One region of the Xenorhabdus entomophaga genome, then DNA from elsewhere that is predicted to be linked to it. Evidence: riboswitches for the same ligand, from Rfam matches in the RefSeq annotation. Region 1 holds a riboswitch; the other holds the start of a gene.

Region 1 (9,682 bases):
TAACCTTATTTTCCTCTATACTTTGGTCTGTTCTGATTATATTTTTATGGGGCTGTTATTTCTTAGCACTTTCTACGGATTATAAGCACTGGTTAACGCCACTCGGCAGATGGTTGCCAATGAGTTATCAGATACATTTTTCTGGATTTATATTTACTAGCGCTGTTTTAATTACAGCAGTATGGGTAGCCAAAAATTGGCTTATTTCCGAATCTCCCGCTTTGCGCGCCGCCCAAAACTGGGTTCTGGGTATCGCCTCTGTTTGGGGATTAGTCTTTACATTATTTGTCGGTTGGATTGACTACACCAAAGGCTATCAGGACACTTTTCTTGATTTAAAGGAGAAGTTAGCAGGGGTATATCAAGATAATGACTGCATGGCTTCATATAACATTGGCGAATCTGAAGCGCCAATGCTCTATTACTATGCCCATATTTTGCATCAACAACAGAAAACCTTTGATGCACCCAAAAAATGTGACTGGTTACTTGTTTTATTTTTATCTGAAGAGATAGATCCTGCACCTAAAGGCATGGTGTTATTTTGGCAGGGGCACAGGCCGGGTCAAGATCGTGAGAATTTGGTGGTTTATAAAAAGATGGAGTAGGGAGATAAAAATAATATAAATAAAGCGCCATTAAATGGCGCTTTATTTATAACTATAGGTAAAGTGTTTTTTATAAAAACAACTATCTTATTCAGCGTAAAAGATAAATCTATGTATTCAATATGTAGAAAATTTCATTTATTAGGATTCAATATTTTATTGTTCTGGAAAAATACCAACTTGATTCCAAGAATCAATGACAATATCTGAAACTTGCTTGCCAAATAACTTTTTTTGCATGTTTAACAGTTAAAGATGCAGGTCACGCATTCAACCCGTTGATGGTTGTGTATAATCGCCATTTTTTCGGAGAGATTAAATGGCAACAGTTGAAGTAAAATGTCGATTTTGTCAGCAAACGGAATTCGTCAAAAAGCATGGTAAAGGCGATGCCGGTCACCAACGCTATCGCTGTTTCTCTTGCAACCGAACCTTCCAATTGGAATACGCCTATCGAGCGTGTCAAGCGGGTATAAAAGAACAAGTCGTTGATCTTGCCATGAACAACGCAGGAATTCGTGATACTGCACATGCATTGCATATCAGTATTAATGCTGTCGTCCGCGTTTTAAAAAACTCAAACCGCGATGCGTAACGACACTCCCGCTGGATAATGTCAACGTTCAGCTTATTTGTGAAGTTGACGAAATGTGGTCATTTATCGGGAATAAAAGATGCCAACGCTGGCTATGGTATGCTTGGGAGCCTCGATTGAAACGGATCATTGCGCATACGTTTGGAACGAGAAACAAGAAGACGCTCAGGAAACTTCTCAAGAAGCTCGCCTCGTTCAAGGTCGTGTTCTGGTGTACCGATAATTTCAAGGCTTACAACCTATTACCAGAAAGCCAGCACCTCATCGGAAAGACGTTCACTCAACGTATTGAACGGGAGAATTTGACTTTGCGCACCCGAATTAAACGACTCAATCGCAAGACACTGGGTTATTCTAAGTCATCAGAAAGACACGATAAAGTCATCGGAACCTTTATTGAACGTGAATACTATGTTTAATACCAATCAACGGATTGAATGCATGACTGGGCAGAAGCTGAATTGAAAACACGATTAAATTCTAATAAATAGGATGTAAATTATGCTATCTAGTAAAGTAAAAAAATATCTTAATGATCAAGGGTGGTGGGATGATTCTATCCACCCAGAATATCTGAATGCTTTAGTTAGTTTAAATGTCGATTTAGAATCTGATTTTGCTCAATTTTACTTACATGCTGAGGATGGCCCGACATTTCATAGTAGACATCGTGAAATTTACCAAATCTGTTGGTTTATTATTAATAGCGATTATGCTTCAGATATAAAATTTACTCATAAATTGCTTCGTTGTTCAGAAGAATATATTCCTTTAGATAGTTTCGAAGGTGAATATGGAGTTTTCTATAATAGAAAAACTGGAGAGGTGTTAGAAATAGGCTTAGGGCAAGAAATGCTCGATTTTTACGAAGGGAAATTCAAACCTCAATGGAAAGATTTTAACTCATTTCTTGAGTGGTATTTTGAGCTAACGGATTAGTCACATCCATAATAATAAGGCAGTCAGATTATCATGATCTTTCTGCCTTCATAAAATGAATAATATTATTATATTAATCAATGAGATGAAGTCCAACATTCTACACCTATTTTGGAAAATTATTTCGTCGAAAATTTCTATATGATTATCATACGCCTTAATATCTTACTGCTTTTAGGCTTTCTGTGGCAGGTATGAGGTTTATGATAAAGAGTAGGTTACTATCAGTAAAATTAAGGAAATACTACTCAAAAAAACAATCCCATAAATGGGCTTCCGGTATGGCATGGTTGTTTAGTTACCGTAGGTTTTGAAAAAATGAAGATTAATATAGAATTCAAATATGAAGATTAACCTGAAAGTGATCTCGGCATAGTGAAATGAGTCCATAAAATTGAACAATTAACGGCCAGTGTTTGTATGTAGTAATTCACAAAATCAGGATCATGATTCAACCTATCCCCAAAATCGCCGCTTCAGCCGCTTCTCCACTCATCAATTTCTCTGTTGCACCATCATAATGAATTTTCCCATCCACAATCAGTAAAGAACGCGGAGCGATTTTTGCTGCGTCATCGAGATTATGAGACACCATCAATAGAGTGATTTGGCGTTCACGACAGATTTGATCCAGCAACTCCAGCATTTCATTACGTAAAGCAGGATCAAGCGCTGAAAAGGGTTCATCCAGCAATAAAATAGGCTGATGGCGAACCAAGCAACGCGCTAATGCTGCGCGTTGTCGTTGACCGCCAGAAAGTTGAGCGGGTAAGCGAGAGAGGCATTCCTCCAGCGATACCTGAGTAGCGATCTGCTGGAGTGTTTGCTTTTGTTCGGTATTTAAGCGCAATCCGGGGTGTAAACCTAAACCGATATTTTGCGCAATGGTTAAATGGGAAAACAGATTGTTTTCCTGAAACAACATAGAAACGGGCCGTTTGGAAGGAGGAGTATTCGTATGATCTTCATTATTCAGCCATATTTTGCCATGCTCAGGAAATTGGAAGCCCGCCATTAAACTTAATAAGGTGCTTTTGCCTGCTCCGCTTGGGCCGAGGATCGCAATGCGTTCCCCGGCTTTAACGTTCACGTCAAACTGCATGGCAAGATGTTCGTAAGTATAAGTGACATTATCGAGTTTAATCATGGCGTCGGCTCGGTAGACGTTCAATAACAGTGAATAAAATAAAGCAGAGAAGAAGCAATAAGAAAGCGGTGACTGCACCATCCTGACTGCGGTATGCCCCAATTTGTTGATAAAGATAGAAGGGCAGAGTACGGAAACCTTCGTTGCCAAATAGTGCAACAACACCAAAATCACCAATTGACAGTACACAGGCGAAAGCCAGTGCTTGTGCCAATGGGATTTTCAGTGCCTTAAGCTCGATGAGACGCAGCCGATGAATCCCCTGAATATTGAGGGAAAAGCACAGGGGGTTGTAGCGTTCAGCCAGATCGCGCATTGGATTTTCTAATACTTTTAGAGCATAAGGGATCGCCATCAGTGCGTTGGTCAAGATAACCAATCCGTAAGGTGATTGGGGAATGCCAATGGTTGTGTTCAATAGAAGGAAAAAGCCGGTAGCAAGAACAATGCCCGGCATGGCAAGAATCAGCAAACCGCTGGTTTCCATCGCTTGGCCCCAGCGAGATAAATGACGTAAACGTAATTCGCGGCTGCTCCATAGCAGCATCATGGTTAACACGACACAGAGTAATCCGGCACCCAGTGCAATAACGATGGAAGTGATAAGAGCCTGCCATAAAGCGGGCTGGCTCAAGACAGTAAAAATACTCAGGTTCAGTCCATCGACAATGACGGCTAGCAAAGGAGGCAGCAGAAGCAGTAATGCCATGCAAATGAGTAAACCATCAGTGAGTTTTCTCAGCCATGAATCCTGTGGATTACGCCATTTTTGTTGATGACCATAACCGACAGAAAAGGTGCCTTTGAGTTTTTGGCTAAGTAATACCAAACTGAGGCAGCAAAAAAGTTGTATTAAGGCGAGCAGGGCAGCCTGAGAGAGATCGTAGTCATAACTGATTGCCTGATAAATAGCCAGCTCGATAGTGGTAGCCGCAGGGCCGCCACCCAATGCGAGTACTGTGGCGAAACTGGCAAAGCACAGCATGAAAATCAGTGCGGCTGTCGGTAAAATTTGGCGGCGCAGATAAGGCCACTCCACAAAACGAAAATGTTGCCATTCACTCATACCAAGCTGGGCAGCAAGTTGCCTCTGTTCGATGGCAATATTTTCCAGAGATTGCAGCAACAAGCGTGTTGCCATCGGCATATTAAAGAAAATATGCGCCAGTAGAATTCCTTGCAACCCATAAGGTGTAAAACGGTATTCAACCCCTATCCATTGGGAAATATTTGCCAGCCAGCCGGTTTGACCATAAACAGTGAGAATACCAAACAGAGCGACTAAAACAGGAAGGATCAATGTCATCGCGCATAAGCGCAGAAACAGCATTTTGCCCGGAAAATGGCGGCGATAAAGCGCCCTTGCCAGGAAAATAGCGGGTATTACCGATAATACGGCAGATAAGAATGCTTGCCAGAAGGTGAACTGAATGACATGCCAGAGATAACTGTCATGCAAGAATGTCTGCCAGTCGCTTTCAGGCGCATTGAACCACAGCGTCCCAAATGCTGACAGGGCAACAATAATTAACAGGCCGGAGGCAATAACCCCCGGCAATATCCAACCCGCAATTAACGGCTGACAGCGCTTTGCCATATACGGATCCATTTGGTACGGTGTTTTGCCACATCATCTGCATTGAATAGCAGGGATTTTTCAGGAACTGTGAGTTGCTTGAAAACCTCAGGCAAAGGAATATCAATCACGGGGTACATCCATTGGGTCGTCGGGAGGGTTTGCTGGAATGCCGGCGATACCATGAAATTCATGAACTTTTGGGCTAGTTCAGGCTGTTTGCTTGAGGCTAATTGAGCTGCGACTTCAATCTGCAAATAATGCCCTTCCTCAAATATCGCCGCCGCATAGTTGTCTTTTTTCTCTGACATGATGTGATAACCCGGTGAAGTGGTATAGCTCAGCACCATATCACCTTCGCCCTTCAGGAACAGGCCATAGGCTTCACTCCACCCTTTCGTGACAGTAAGTGTCTTTTTGGCTACTTTCTGCCACTCCTGCGCGGTGTTATCGCCATAGAGCTCCTGCATCCAGAGCAGGAAGCCCAAGCCCGGAGTGCTGGTGCGCGGGTCTTGATAAATAATCTTCCAGTTCTGGTGACTATTGATTAATTCATCCATACTTTTTGGTGGATGAGGTAGGGTGTTCTTGTTGTAAATGAAGGCAAAGTAACCGTAATCGTAAGGAATAAATGTTGTATTGCTCCATGAGATGGGTAATTTCAGTTTTGATACATCAACATGGCTTGGTGCGAACAATCCTGTTTGTTGGGCGGCTTGGATCAAGTTGTTATCCAATCCCAGTACGATATCTGCTGATGTTTTTTTGCCTTCCATTCTCAAACGGTTCAGTAGGGATACACCATCTTCCAGAGCAACAAGTTTCAGTTCACAACCACATTCTGCTTCAAAGGCTTTTTTAATGGCTGGGCCAGCTCCCCATTCAGAGGCAAATGAATCATAAGTGTAAACTGTCAATATTGGCTTCGATTGAGATGCTTGGGCAAAGACACAGGCAGAAATCGATAGCGTACTGATGGCGATAAAACTGAAAAATAATTTCTTAAACACTTTGCTCTCCTGTAGTTATGAACATTAGTTGTGGACATTAGCCATTAACGTTCGTTATTAGCCGATTGGCAAAGGATCTGAGAAGGTGCTAAATGAAAATTACTTATTTTATATCAATGATTAGCGTCTCAAATCCCTACGCCGGTACTAACCGGTTCAGGTTCGACGGGTTTGTTCTCAGCAAAACTGTTTCATTACAGCCGCACCCCGTTGAGATGGCGGTATTGTAGAGACTTAGGCTACGTCTGCAAAGTCCAATCATAGAGGTTTACCGCTTGAGATGAGTGTGAAACAATTAGCCATCTTTTCAAATGTATTTTATCAAGAGGTAGTCTGGTGATCGATGATGATGGCTACCGCCCGAATGTAGGAATTGTAATTTGTAATCGCCAAGGGCAAGTTCTGTGGGCCCGCCGTTATGGGCAGCATTCCTGGCAGTTTCCTCAGGGGGGTATCAATCCGGGGGAATCACCAGAACAAGCGATGTATCGCGAGTTGTTCGAAGAAGTTGGTTTAAGTCGCAAAGATGTACGGGTTCTCGCCTCGACCCGTAGTTGGTTGCGTTACAAATTACCCAAGCGTTTGGTGCGTTGGGATACAAAGCCTGTTTGTATTGGGCAAAAGCAACGCTGGTTTTTATTGCAGTTGCTGTGTAATGAAGCAGATATTAATGTGCAGCGCAGTAAAACGCCGGAATTTGATGGCTGGCGTTGGGTTAGTTATTGGTATCCTGTCCGGCAAGTGGTTTCTTTTAAACGGGATGTATACCGCCGCGTGATGAAAGAATTTTCTTCCATTGTGATGCCAATACAGGAATCTGCTTCACAGATACATTCACCTTATTTACATCGTCGTAGAAGAAGTTAGGTAATTGTTATGCTCACGCGCTTACGGGAAATTGTCGAAAAAGTGGCTATGACAGCTAATTTATCTGAAGCGCTTGAGCTGTTGGTCAATGAAACTTGTCAGGCAATGAACACGGATGTCTGTTCTATTTATCTGGCAGATCATCAGCGGCATTGTTATTACCTAATGGCAACCAAAGGGTTGAAAAAACCCAGGGGTCAAGCGATCAGTCTGGCCTTTGATGAAGGCGTCGTGGGTGAAGTCGGACGTTTGTCTGAATTAATCAACCTCGCAGATGTTAGAGAACATCCTAGTTTCAAATATATCCCCCAAGTCAAGGAAGAAAGCCTGCGGGCTTTTTTAGGTGTGCCTATTATTTATCGCCGTCAGTTACAGGGAATATTAGTTGTTCAGCAACTTGAACGGCGGCTGTTTGATGAAAGTGAAGAATCTTTCATGGTAACACTGGCGACACAGCTTGGTGTTATTCTTGCTCAGGCGCAGATAAAAGGGCTATTTGGTCAGTACCGTCAGACCCGTATTAAGGCTCTCGCTATTTCTAATGGCATAGTTATGGCTCAGGGATGGCAAGATCGCTCACAACCTTTGCTGGATCAGGTCTCTGAGGCATTAACGCTGGATTATCAGGCTGAACGGTCAAGACTGACTCGGGCCCTGGAACAAACTACAGCGGAATGTCGCCGGATTAGCAAGCGTTTCACTGTGAGTTCACAGAAAGAAAGTGCTGCCATTTTTGATCTCTATGCTCATTTATTAAATGATCCCCAACTCAAGCAAGATCTGTTTTATTCCGTCGATAATGGTTTCATGGCGGAATGGGCGATCAAAGCCGTGATTGAAAAATACGCCGAACAGTTTGCCAGCTTGCAAGATCCCTATATGCGAGAAAGAGCATCTGATCTGCGGGCACTCGGGCAGCGGGTATTATTTCATCTGGATGATTCTTTCGCTGGCGCTGGTCAATGGCCGGAACGCTTTATTCTGGTTGCTGATGAGCTTAGTGCCAATTTGTTGGCTGAAATGCCGCAAGAACAGTTAGTTGGCGTGATTGTGCGTGACGGCGCGACGCATTCCCACTCTGCGATACTGGTTCGGGCGATGGGGATCCCAGCTATTATGGGAGCGGATATCCAGCCTGAACTACTGCATAACCGGACGCTTATCCTTGATGGCTATCGCGGAGAGATTTTCGTTGAGCCAGAGCCGCTTATCGCTCAGGAATACCGGCAGATCATTGAAGAAGAACACGTCCTCAGCAAGCTGGCCGAAGGTGAACAGCAGCAGCAAGCACAGCTCAAGAGTGGTGAACGCGTTTTAGTACAACTTAATGCCGGCCTGAGTTTAAAACATGAGCAGCAAATAGCGGATAGTATTGATGGCGTCGGGCTATACCGCACAGAAATCCCCTTTATGCTGCATAGCGGTTTTCCATCAGAAGATGAGCAAAAAAATCGTTATCAGGAGATGCTGGCGCTTTTTCCTGATAAGCCTGTTGTGTTGAGAACACTGGATATTGGTGCAGACAAACAACTTCCTTATATGCCCATTAGTGAAGATAATCCCTGTCTCGGCTGGAGAGGAATTCGTATCACTCTGGATCAGCCTGAGATTTTTCTCATTCAGCTTAGGGCGATGCTGAAAGCCAATATACACACCGGCAATCTAAAAATACTTTTGCCAATGGTGACAAGTATTGAGGAAATTGATGAAGCCCGAAAACTGATTGAAAGAGCGAAAGTTGAGGTTGAGCAAACCATCTCTGACATAATCCCTATGCCTCAGATTGGTATCATGATTGAAGTGCCATCTACGATTTTTCTGTTGCCGCAGTTAAAGAAGCGGGTTGATTTTGTCTCTATTGGCACGAATGACTTAACCCAGTATTTACTCGCAGTGGATCGCAACAATACCCATGTCGCCTCACTATATGATAATTTACACCCTGCGGTGATTAGGGCGCTAAAACTGGCCTTTGATGAATGCCAACGCCTTGATCTTCCTATCAGCATATGTGGTGAAATGGCGGGTTTACCGATGGGGGCATTAATATTGCTTGGTTTAGGTTATCGTAGCCTGAGCATGAGTGGCCGAAGTGTTCCACGCACCAAATATTTGTTGCGCCAATTGGATGTTAACAAACTCGAAAGTCTTATAGATGTGGTACTGAAAGCCGAAACCAGCCAGCAGGTAAAAACTTTGTCAGCCGAGTTTATGGAATCGCATGGGCTGGGAGGATTAATCCGAGGCGGTATTTAGCCTTAAACCAGCTCAAAACCTCTTGGAATAGGCACTGGAGTTAATTCAAAAACACCGTAAATTTTATGTCTGAAATTCTATGTCTGACGATAAGGGCGGAGAACAGTCACTTGGCTATGCTATTATTTGTCTCGAGTTATTCAAGCAAAATAATTTATTCGCATAAGATAATTTATCTGCCACATCATTCATTCACACAACATTACTTTTAGCGGGGAACGATGAGCACTAGCTATCTGGAATTTCCTAAAATTGACCCTGTCATATTTTCAATCGGGCCCGTATCCCTCCACTGGTACGGTTTTATGTATCTGGTTGGCTTTGTTTTTGCTATGTGGTTGGCAAATCGCCGTGCAGCAAAACCAAACAGTGGCTGGAACAAAACTGAAGTTGAAAATTTGCTGTATGCAGGGTTTGTCGGGGTTTTCGTCGGTGGACGCCTCGGTTACGTTCTGTTTTATAACCTGCCAATGTTCCTTGATAACCCTCTTTATCTGTTTAAGGTTTGGGATGGCGGCATGTCCTTCCACGGTGGGCTGGTAGGGGTTATCTGCGCCATGTGGTGGTTTTCCCGCCGGACTAAACGTCATTTCTTACAGGTCTCTGATTTCATTGCTCCATTGGTTCCTTTTGGTTTGGGCATGGGGCGTATCGGTAACTTTATCAATGGCGAACTGTGGGGAC
Region 2 (9,682 bases), on a different contig from region 1:
CTGCTTGGGGTTGGTCTCTACTTCACACTGCGTTCTGGTTTTATACAACTTCGCCATTTTGGCCACATGTTTTCAATTCTGAAAAATAGTAATAAATCAGATAGTTCTGGCATTTCGTCTTTTCAGGCTTTATGTACTAGTCTAGCTGCCCGTGTAGGAACCGGTAACTTAGCAGGGGTTGCTATTGCAATTACTGCCGGTGGACCAGGAGCTATTTTCTGGATGTGGGTAGTGGCATTCATTGGTATGGCAACTTCCTTTGTGGAAAGCACGCTTGCCCAGTTGTACAAGACGAAAGACGATCAAGGGAATTATCGAGGTGGCCCTGCCTACTATATGGAGAAGGGGCTCAATAAGCGATGGATGGGAGTGTTATTTTCATTCTTCCTTATTATCGCGTTTGGTCTTGTATTTAATGCCGTTCAGGCAAACTCAATTGCGGAAGCGGCTGCCTTTGCCTTTAATATCAAACCTCTTTATGTCGGTATTGTATTAGTCATCATCAGTGGCGTAATTATTTTCGGCGGATTGCGTTCTATCGCACGGGTAGCGGAATTAGTTGTACCGCTTATGGCAGGGGCTTATTTAATACTGGCATTTTGGGTTGTTGGTCACAATATTGAACGCATTCCAGATGTATTTGCATTAATTTTCAAGAGTGCCTTTGGCCTTCAGGAAGCGATAGCCGGAACATTAGGCTACGGTATCTCTCAGGCAATGCTTCAGGGTGTTCAACGCGGATTATTTTCGAATGAAGCAGGGATGGGTTCTGCGCCAAATGCGGCGGCGTCAGCTTCTCCATATCCTCCACATCCTGCCTCTCAGGGTTATGTGCAGATGTTGGGGGTATTTATGGATACCATCGTTATCTGTAGTGCAACGGCTGTCATCATCCTCTCTTCTGGAGTTCTCAACGAAAACGTCACGGCTATCAGCGGAATTGAATTGACTCAGCGAGCATTGTCATCCGCGGTTGGGCATTGGGGAACATCCTTCATTGCTATTGCTATTTTCTTCTTTGCCTTCACATCGATCATTGCTAATTATGCTTATGCTGAAAGCAACATGATATTCCTGGAACGTAACCACACAGCCGGTTTATTCATTCTGCGATTGGCTGCGTTGGGAATGGTGATGTTTGGTTCATTGGCAGAAGTCCCTGTGGTTTGGAATATGGCTAACTTATCGATGGCTTGTATGGCTATTGTTAACCTGATTGCCATACTGCTATTGTCAGGTATTGCGATAAAGCTGGCCAAAGACTATAACCGGCAGAGAAAATTGGGTCAGTTACCAACATTCAATATCAACTCTTACCCAGAAATTCAGCAGCAAGTTGAAAAAGGTATCTGGGATAATGATGCTGAGCATAACAGTGGGAAAGATACTCGTTAGTACTGAAGGGGATATCCCAAGAGATAGATTGAAGATGCCGCTAATAAAGCGGTAACTTGAAAGATGATGGGTAATAGACTAAAGCCGTAACAAGGTATTGCTCATATAAAATAATATTATCAGCCGGGCATTTCGACCATTTCACAAATGCCCGGCTTTTATTTGTTCTTAATATTATGCTTGAAAGTATAAAATATCACATCTATTTTAGTTTCATCTACTATATAGTCATCATAACGTTACTTTTTTAAAATATCTGACCAATCATGATAAGAATATTAATAGCATGCGTGTTTATCACTCTGTTGATTGGCTGCTCTTATTCCCCTGAGCGTGAAGACAGAAATAGTTATATCGTTGATCACTCCTACCCTTATTCAACTAAGCAACCTGTTGATTCAGTTGATTTCCTTGTTTTGCATTATACGGCTTTGGATGATAGACGCTCTCTACAAGTATTAACGGGAGGAAAGGTCAGCGCGCATTATCTTATTCCCTCTCAACCAAAGTATGAGAATAAAGAACCGATTATTTTTCAATTGGTTTCAGAAAAGGAAAGGGCATGGCATGCGGGAAAAAGTGAATGGGATGGATACCAAAGTCTAAACCGCTATTCTATTGGTATTGAAATTGTTAATTGTGGATTTAAGCAACACTTTATCAAAAAAGAGTGGTGCTTATATCACCCATCACAAATTGATGCAGTGATTCGATTGGCAAAAGATATTATTCAGCGTTATCAAATTAAGGCTGTGAATGTTGTTGGTCATAGTGATATAGCACCACTTAGAAAAGAAGATCCCGGGCCTGTTTTCCCGTGGCAATTACTTTATGAACAAGGGATCGGTGCTTGGCCTGATCATGTGACAGTCAATAAACATTTGGCCGGTAGGGCTCCTGATGTGCCAGCATCAGTAATATCAATACAGAAAGCCTTGGCTCATTATGGCTATAGCATCCCTCAAACGGGTTTACTGGATGATGCAACCCATAAAATTATCCAAGCATTTCAGATGCATTTTCGCCCGTCAGATATCAGTGGCAGTCCCGATGCAGAAACGGAGGCGATTGCTTTGGCATTGGTCGAAAAATATCGATAACCGTGTATGCTTAATGTACCGGAAAAGAAAAATAACAAAATGTTATTTAACAAAAGGGATCGTGAGGGGTCATGCAGGAGCGGCCATTCAATGGCCGCTGACGATATCAAGCTTTATGATTCGCAGTTGTAAGTCAGATGCAATGGAAGTTTAACTTCAAGTTCAATATCTATACTTTGGCGAAAATCATAAGGTGTAATGCCATATTCTTTACGGAACATATATGTGAAGTGAGATTGAGAACCGAAGCCGAAGTCCAGGGCAATATCAAAAATTGGCAATGAACTGTTTCTCAGTAGGGAAACCGCTCCGGCCAGGCGTCTCTGGCGAATGTATTTGCCAAGCGATATTCCCGTGACTTCTTTGAATATTTTCTGCATGTGCCAAAGCGAATAGCCAGAGTAAGCAGCAAGCTCTTCAAGATGAATGACACGGCCAAGATGGTTTTCTATCCATTTACTCAGTGCGCATACAAGTGCTAAGTGGTTATCTTGTGGCATTACAATTTTAAATTGGTTGAAGGTTGGGGAAGTATACACAACTTCTTTTCAAGATGACAAAATCCATCATTGCGATGTTCAGTAATGACTGAACTAAAATTTGAATGTTTTATCATATAAAAACCCCCTATAATATTTGATTATAACATTAACTACAATGAAATCATTCTAAGGTGACCTAATTGAATATGAAAGTAATAGTATTAATTTTGTGCTTGATATTAGTATGTCTATTTTTGTATTTACTGGCACTGGACATACATTGTGAGCAAGGCACCGTACACGGTGATCAAGGACATGGTCAATTCGAATTAGGTATTTGTTCTATTACTCGATATTTACCTTTTTGATGATCATCCTAATCATTTTCCTGCTTGCATGTGTGTTAACATACATTCGTGGTATTCATTCTTTGTAAATGATGTTTTAATATCCACCTGATTCTAATTAACAGACTAAATATCACGTTAAATCAGGGGATAGCCCAATTATTACAATAATTGAAGTAATTCAGATTCGACAAATTTTGTGAGAATTGAGAGGTAGGTGGATTTTTTACGCTACTCAGGTCTAAGAGCAACAAATAAAATGGCTTTTAATGAGACAAGTTCCAAGCATCGCAAAAAGAGGACTAGATGGCAGGACAACAAGAACAACAAACCACGCTTAAGCGTGGTTTAAAAAACAGGCATATTCAGCTTATTGCCCTCGGTGGTGCAGTAGGAACAGGATTATTTCTGGGCATTGCCCAAACGATAAAAATGGCCGGCCCTTCGGTACTTCTCGGATATGCGATTGCTGGGTTTATTGCATTTTTGATTATGCGCCAGTTAGGGGAGATGGTCGTTGAGGAGCCTGTCGCAGGGTCATTTAGCCATTTTGCTTATAAATACTGGGGAAACTTTGCTGGTTTTTTATCGGGCTGGAATTACTGGGCAATGTTCATTCTGGTCGGTATGGCAGAATTAACCGCTGTTGGTATATATATCCAATATTGGTGGCCAGAAGTTCCGACATGGGTTTCTGCTGCAATATTCTTTGTACTGATCAATCTTGTTAACCTGATTAATGTTCGGTTATACGGTGAAACCGAATTTTGGTTTTCTATCATCAAAGTTACTGCAATTATCGGCATGATTATCTTTGGAAGCTACTTACTGATTAGCGGTAATGGCGGCCCACAGGCAAGCATAACCAATTTATGGCAGCAGGGCGGTTTTATGCCAAATGGGGCTACTGGCCTGATTATGGCGATGGCGGTAATCATGTTTTCATTTGGTGGGCTGGAAACTGTGGGAATTACTGCGGCGGAAGCGGAACATCCTGAGAAAAATATACCAAAAGCAACCAATCAGGTTGTTTATCGAATTTTGCTGTTTTATATCGGTTCACTGGCTATCTTGCTTGCACTTTACCCTTGGCAAAACGTAGTAGAAGGTGGTAGCCCATTCGTTTTAATCTTCCATGATCTGGATAGCTTTTGGGTAGCGAATATTCTAAACGTGGTGGTACTGACGGCTGCATTATCTGTTTATAACAGTGGCGTGTATTGTAATAGCCGAATGTTATATGGTTTGGCTAAACAAGGTAATGCCCCCCGCATCCTGACACAAGTTAATAAACGTAGTGTGCCTGTCTTGTCCATTGGTTTATCGGCCTTAGCAACATCGATTGGTGTGTTGATTAACTATATTATGCCCGGTAAGGCATTTGAGTTGCTGATGTCATTGGTGGTGACAACGTTGGTCATTAACTGGATTATGATTTGTTTTGCTCACCTGAAATTCCGCGCGGCTAAGAACAAAGAAGGTGTTAAGACCCAATTTCGGGCATTATGGTATCCATTCGGGAACTACCTGTGTCTGGCATTCCTGGCGTTCATTCTCATCATTATTCTGATGATGCCGCCAATTCGTATTTCAGTTATTCTGATGCCACTCTGGATTGGTGTATTGTGGGTGGGTTATTTGGTGGCTAGATCCAAAAAGCAGACAAACGAGTAAACTAGCTATTAATCCATTCAGCGTGTTTTTCAGCCGGATATGATATCGATATCCGGCTGATTATTATTGTCAGTGCCAATATGACAAACATAGTGGTATATGAAAACCAATTGACTAAGATAATTTTTGTTATATACCCAATGAATTTCAATATATTAGATATTTACCATTGCCAACGTAACCAGCTAAACAGCACATTGCCGTTATTGTATGTACCGGGAATATAGGTTGATTGAAAAGAGAGCCTGTTATACTCAATGGAAAAAAGCGGTAATGGTATGGGCAAGGGTATATATTGATAATCATGACGTGCTGTAATACTAAATGTAAACCCTCCACCCACTCTGAAACTATCAAGGCCATTAGGGATATACATTTTTTGAAACCCGTAGCCAATAATAGGCTCAAGACGATTATGTGAGTCCATAAAAGCCATCGCATACAAAGAGTGCCAATCATTATCTTTATCGTAGTGAGATTTGCCGTAACCAAATCCCCAAGGCATTTCGTTGTACCTATCTGTTTTTTCTTTATCATAGGTAAAACGGTTATGCCATGTGATTATGGGTAAATAAATGTCATTGTCTGGTGAATTCCATGTTAATGAAATATTATTCCTGAATTTTTCCCATAATGCAGAATAAGTGTATTTATAGCCTTTTTCGGATTTTCCCTGCTGTACAATCCCATGCTCTGGAATGGTATCTGAATAGGCCATCTCTGATGAGATAAATAATGTTATTGGTAGAACATATGATGTGGCGAAATGCAACTTCATTTTAAACTCCAACCACTCTAATTTCAGTAAGCTGTATGTAATCAGTTTATCATTAGATAGAATAGTCAATTTTTAGCAATTAATATTATAATTGAATAATATTTAATAAATGATAAACAAAAAGTAAGCTGGTTATATGTAGAATAATTATATTGTATGCTTCAACAAATGGGTGCGAAATCAGCCATTGTTTTATAGTTATCTAAAATGGAACTGCGGGATAACTATAACTCTCTGATCTACCCTATAGTAGGCGTAAAAAACAGCATTATATATTAGATTAATTAAAGTTGTTTCTTGGGTTAAAATTTTCTTTTTGTATTTATTCATGAGGTTATGTAACTTAAAAATTATTGTGTAATTTCAAATCGGTATGGATGTTAAGTTTTTTAAATATGTGCGTTGGCTCCAGCACCTGAAAAAAATGGCTTGCGATTATATAAAGAGTATGTGATAAAACACATGGGTAAACGAAGTTCTGTTTTGTTAATAAATAACAGCAACCAATACTGGTTTATTTATTTTTATGCCAGTCGGCTAATAAAGTGATTCAAAGGAAATTTTTGAAATGGCAAAAATCACTGGTACTGTGAAGTGGTTCAACGAGTCTAAAGGTTTTGGTTTTATTACTCCAGCTGATGGTAGCAAAGATGTATTTGTACATTTTTCTGCAATTATGAAAGATGGGTTTAAAACATTGTCTGAAGGCCAACAAGTTGAGTTTGAAATTCAGGATGGCCCTAAAGGCCCTGCTGCTGCAAATGTCTCAGCTTTATAGTAATAAATTTATTTTGGCTGGTATTTAATTATTGGCTAAATGTATTGTTGTCAGTCTGGTTTTATTGTCTGATAATAAACTATTGCAAATATCACTCTATTGGGATACTAATAGAGTGATTTTTATTTTGACTCGGGGCGTTCTTTATTGAGCTGAGAAGTACCCGTATTACCTGATCTGGATAATGCCAGCGTAGGGAAGTCATGGTATCTCCTATTTTGATATCTGCTTTTCTTTGGCTGGTGATAGGAGTCACCATAATGAGAATTAACTCACTGACTATCGCAGGGACAGATCCCAGCGGTGGTGCCGGTATTCAGGCCGATTTAAAGACTTTCTCCGCTCTTGATGCTTATGGCACGGCTGTGATAACTGCTCTGGTTGCCCAAAATACAATGGGCGTACAATCAGTTTATGATATCGATCCTCTCTTTGTTGCTTCCCAACTCGAATCTGTACTTTCAGATATCAGAATAGATAGCGCCAAAATTGGCATGTTATCGAATGCTGCCAATGTCGCGATAGTGGCTGAGTCATTGCGCCGTTATCCTATTCCTTACATCGTATTGGATACGGTTATGCTGGCAAAAAGTGGTGATCCGCTATTATTACCGGAAGCCGTTACGACAATGGTAGAACAGTTACTGCCTATTGTTTCTTTGATTACCCCTAACTTACCTGAAGTCGCCGCCATACTGAAATGCGACCTTGCCAAGACAGAAGCTGATATGTTGCAACAGGGGCGTGAATTGCTTTCAATAGGATGTCAGGCTGTTTTATTGAAAGGAGGCCATTTGATCAATACGGCGGAAAGCCCCGATTGGCTGTTTACGCCTGAAGGCGAATGGCGTTTTACTTCAACCCGGGTGAATACACGGAATACTCATGGTACAGGTTGTACTTTGTCTGCTGCACTTGCTGCATTGCGACCCCGTTATCCTGATTGGCAAAGCACGTTGCCTGTTGCAAAAATGTATTTGCAAAATGCGCTTGCACAGGCTGATACTCTCGAAGTTGGTCGGGGAATAGGGCCAGTCCACCATTTTCACCAGTGGTGGTGAATAATGTGGATACTCACTTGTTATTAAATGATGCACTTGTATTAAATAATGGGGATATTTGTATCCCCATCTTGAGTGTGAAAGATAAAAAAGCGGGATTACGCGATTGTGATCTTTTTGTCGAGATAAACATCCTGAACGGAGTGAATTAGCTCAACGCCTTCTTTCATTGATTTCTTGAATGCTTTGCGGCCAAGGATCAAGCCCATTCCCCCGGCACGTTTGTTGATGACAGCGGTGCGGACTGAATCACTCAAGTCGTTATTGCCGGAAGCGCCACCAGAATTGATTAATCCAGCGCGCCCCATGTAGCAGTTAGCAAGTTGATAGCGAACGAGATCAATCGGGTGTTCAGTGGTCAAATTGCTATAAACGCGTTTATCAGTATGCCCAAATCCAATAGCAGTATAGCCACCATTGGTTTCAGCCATTTTCTGCTTAACAATATCAGCACCGATTGTTGCTGCCAGATGATTTGCCTGGCCCGTTAAGTCGGCGCTGGTATGGTAATCAACCCCATCTTTTTTGAACGCAGAATTACGCAGATAAGCCCATAACACAGTAACCATGCCTAGTTCATGAGCGCGTTCGAAAGCGGCAGAGATTTCTTCTATTTGGCGGCGTGATTCAGGAGAGCCGTAATAGATTGTTGCACCAACCGCAACTGCCCCCATGTTAAATGCCTGTTCGACACTGGCATACAAGGTCTGGTCATATTGGGCTGGATAGGTCAGCGTCTCATTATGATTTAGTTTCACCAAGAACGGAATTTTATGGGCATAACGGCGAGAAACTGATGCCAGCACACCATAAGTTGAAGCAACACAGTTACAACCCGCTTCGATCGCTAATTCAACAATATTTTTGGGATCAAAATAGAGTGGGTTAGTGGCAAAAGAAGCACTTGCAGAATGCTCAACGCCCTGATCTACCGGCAAAATTGAAAGATAACCAGTGCCTGCCAGACGACCGTGATTCATTAAGGTCTGCATGGAGCGTAAAACAGTATTGGGTCGATTATTTTCGATCATCACTCTATCGACAAAATCTGTACCGGGAAGATAGAGATTTTCACGTGGAATGGTATTGCATTGATGTTGTAATAAACTTTCAGCGTCTTTTCCTAACAACTTAGCGATATCAGTCATGATTAACTCCAGTTTGCAAAAGGCGCTGCTGATTGTTGTTGATATTTATATTGATCACAAGGTAAGCAGAAAGGGAAACCGTAGTGGATCGCTTCAGTTAATACAAAAGTTGTTAAAATTTAATCATTCTGCATGACAGTAAAAGTAAAATAATACTTATTTGGCATGGTGATAAATAATCACTAGCCTATTCTGTAATTGAATAAATTGAGCGGTATTTTCTTAAAGTTTCCTTCATTAAACTGAAGGAAACCAGATGATATTTATTGCTATATGGTTTTATTACTCATAATAAATTATGTTACCAATTTCTGATCAATATACATCCAATTGGAAATTGAAAAACATTAAGCTAATTTATATTTTTGAAGTGACGACATATTTTATAACCAATTGAATTTATGGTGATTTTTTTATTCTTTATAAAAGAAAAGGCCAGCCCAAGGGAGATTGAGCTAGCCAAGGAGGTGGTTCCTAGTCTTACAGTAAAACTTTTTTAGTTCTTCGTTTTTCAGAGCTGATCATACGAGAAATAAAATGGTATTGATGTGATCTGTTTCTAAAAAAACAGATCAATTTCTTTAAAACTTCATTTCGAATTATTTCACTTGAAATTCTTGTGAATGGGGTGCTCTGGTATTACCGCTCTTTAACTGTCGGACAAGTAAGGCATAATTCAGATCGATTTCTTCAGGAATTGGGAGATAAACAATATGTCCATCACCGGGTGCTACTTCCACTGACTGGCCTTTCTTATTTGTCATGGATTCTAATGTAAAGTTAATATTGCCTGATGGTGTCATAAGTTCCAGTCGATCTCCAACAAGAAATTTATTCTTCACGGCGACTTCGGCCAGCCCGTTGATTCGGTTGCCAGTAAGCTCACCAACGAATTGTTGAGTGTCTGATACCGAATAGC

Evidence for each region. Region 1 has a riboswitch for thiamine pyrophosphate ahead of thiB (thiamine ABC transporter substrate binding subunit). Riboswitches for the same ligand answer to the same signal wherever they lie in the genome.
Region 2: linked by a shared signal. The riboswitch ahead of thiD (bifunctional hydroxymethylpyrimidine kinase/phosphomethylpyrimidine kinase) and the one ahead of thiB (thiamine ABC transporter substrate binding subunit) in region 1 are both predicted to bind thiamine pyrophosphate.

The regions. Positions count from the first base shown of each region.
Region 1 is NZ_JBBMXH010000054.1:18,723-28,404, reverse strand. It holds gene AAC854_RS12510 (ArnT family glycosyltransferase) at 1-608, shown strand, start outside; one part of gene AAC854_RS12505 (IS1 family transposase) at 928-1,174, shown strand; one part of gene AAC854_RS12505 (IS1 family transposase) at 1,174-1,622, shown strand; gene AAC854_RS12500 (hypothetical protein) at 1,705-2,142, shown strand; gene thiQ (thiamine ABC transporter ATP-binding protein ThiQ) at 2,594-3,289, opposite strand; gene thiP (thiamine/thiamine pyrophosphate ABC transporter permease ThiP) at 3,282-4,886, opposite strand; gene thiB (thiamine ABC transporter substrate binding subunit) at 4,862-5,875, opposite strand; TPP riboswitch at 5,991-6,095, opposite strand; gene rppH (RNA pyrophosphohydrolase) at 6,212-6,742, shown strand; gene ptsP (phosphoenolpyruvate--protein phosphotransferase) at 6,752-8,998, shown strand; gene lgt (prolipoprotein diacylglyceryl transferase) at 9,220-9,682, shown strand, end outside.
Region 2 is NZ_JBBMXH010000012.1:51,811-61,492, forward strand. It holds gene AAC854_RS04185 (alanine/glycine:cation symporter family protein) at 1-1,395, shown strand, start outside; gene AAC854_RS04190 (N-acetylmuramoyl-L-alanine amidase) at 1,665-2,495, shown strand; gene AAC854_RS04195 (helix-turn-helix domain-containing protein) at 2,609-2,995, opposite strand; gene mgrB (PhoP/PhoQ regulatory lipoprotein MgrB) at 3,184-3,345, shown strand; gene AAC854_RS04205 (amino acid permease) at 3,631-4,998, shown strand; gene pagP (lipid IV(A) palmitoyltransferase PagP) at 5,162-5,776, opposite strand; gene cspE (transcription antiterminator/RNA stability regulator CspE) at 6,345-6,554, shown strand; TPP riboswitch at 6,678-6,770, shown strand; gene thiD (bifunctional hydroxymethylpyrimidine kinase/phosphomethylpyrimidine kinase) at 6,815-7,615, shown strand; gene fbaB (class I fructose-bisphosphate aldolase) at 7,714-8,763, opposite strand; gene trhP (prephenate-dependent tRNA uridine(34) hydroxylase TrhP) at 9,363-9,682, opposite strand, start outside.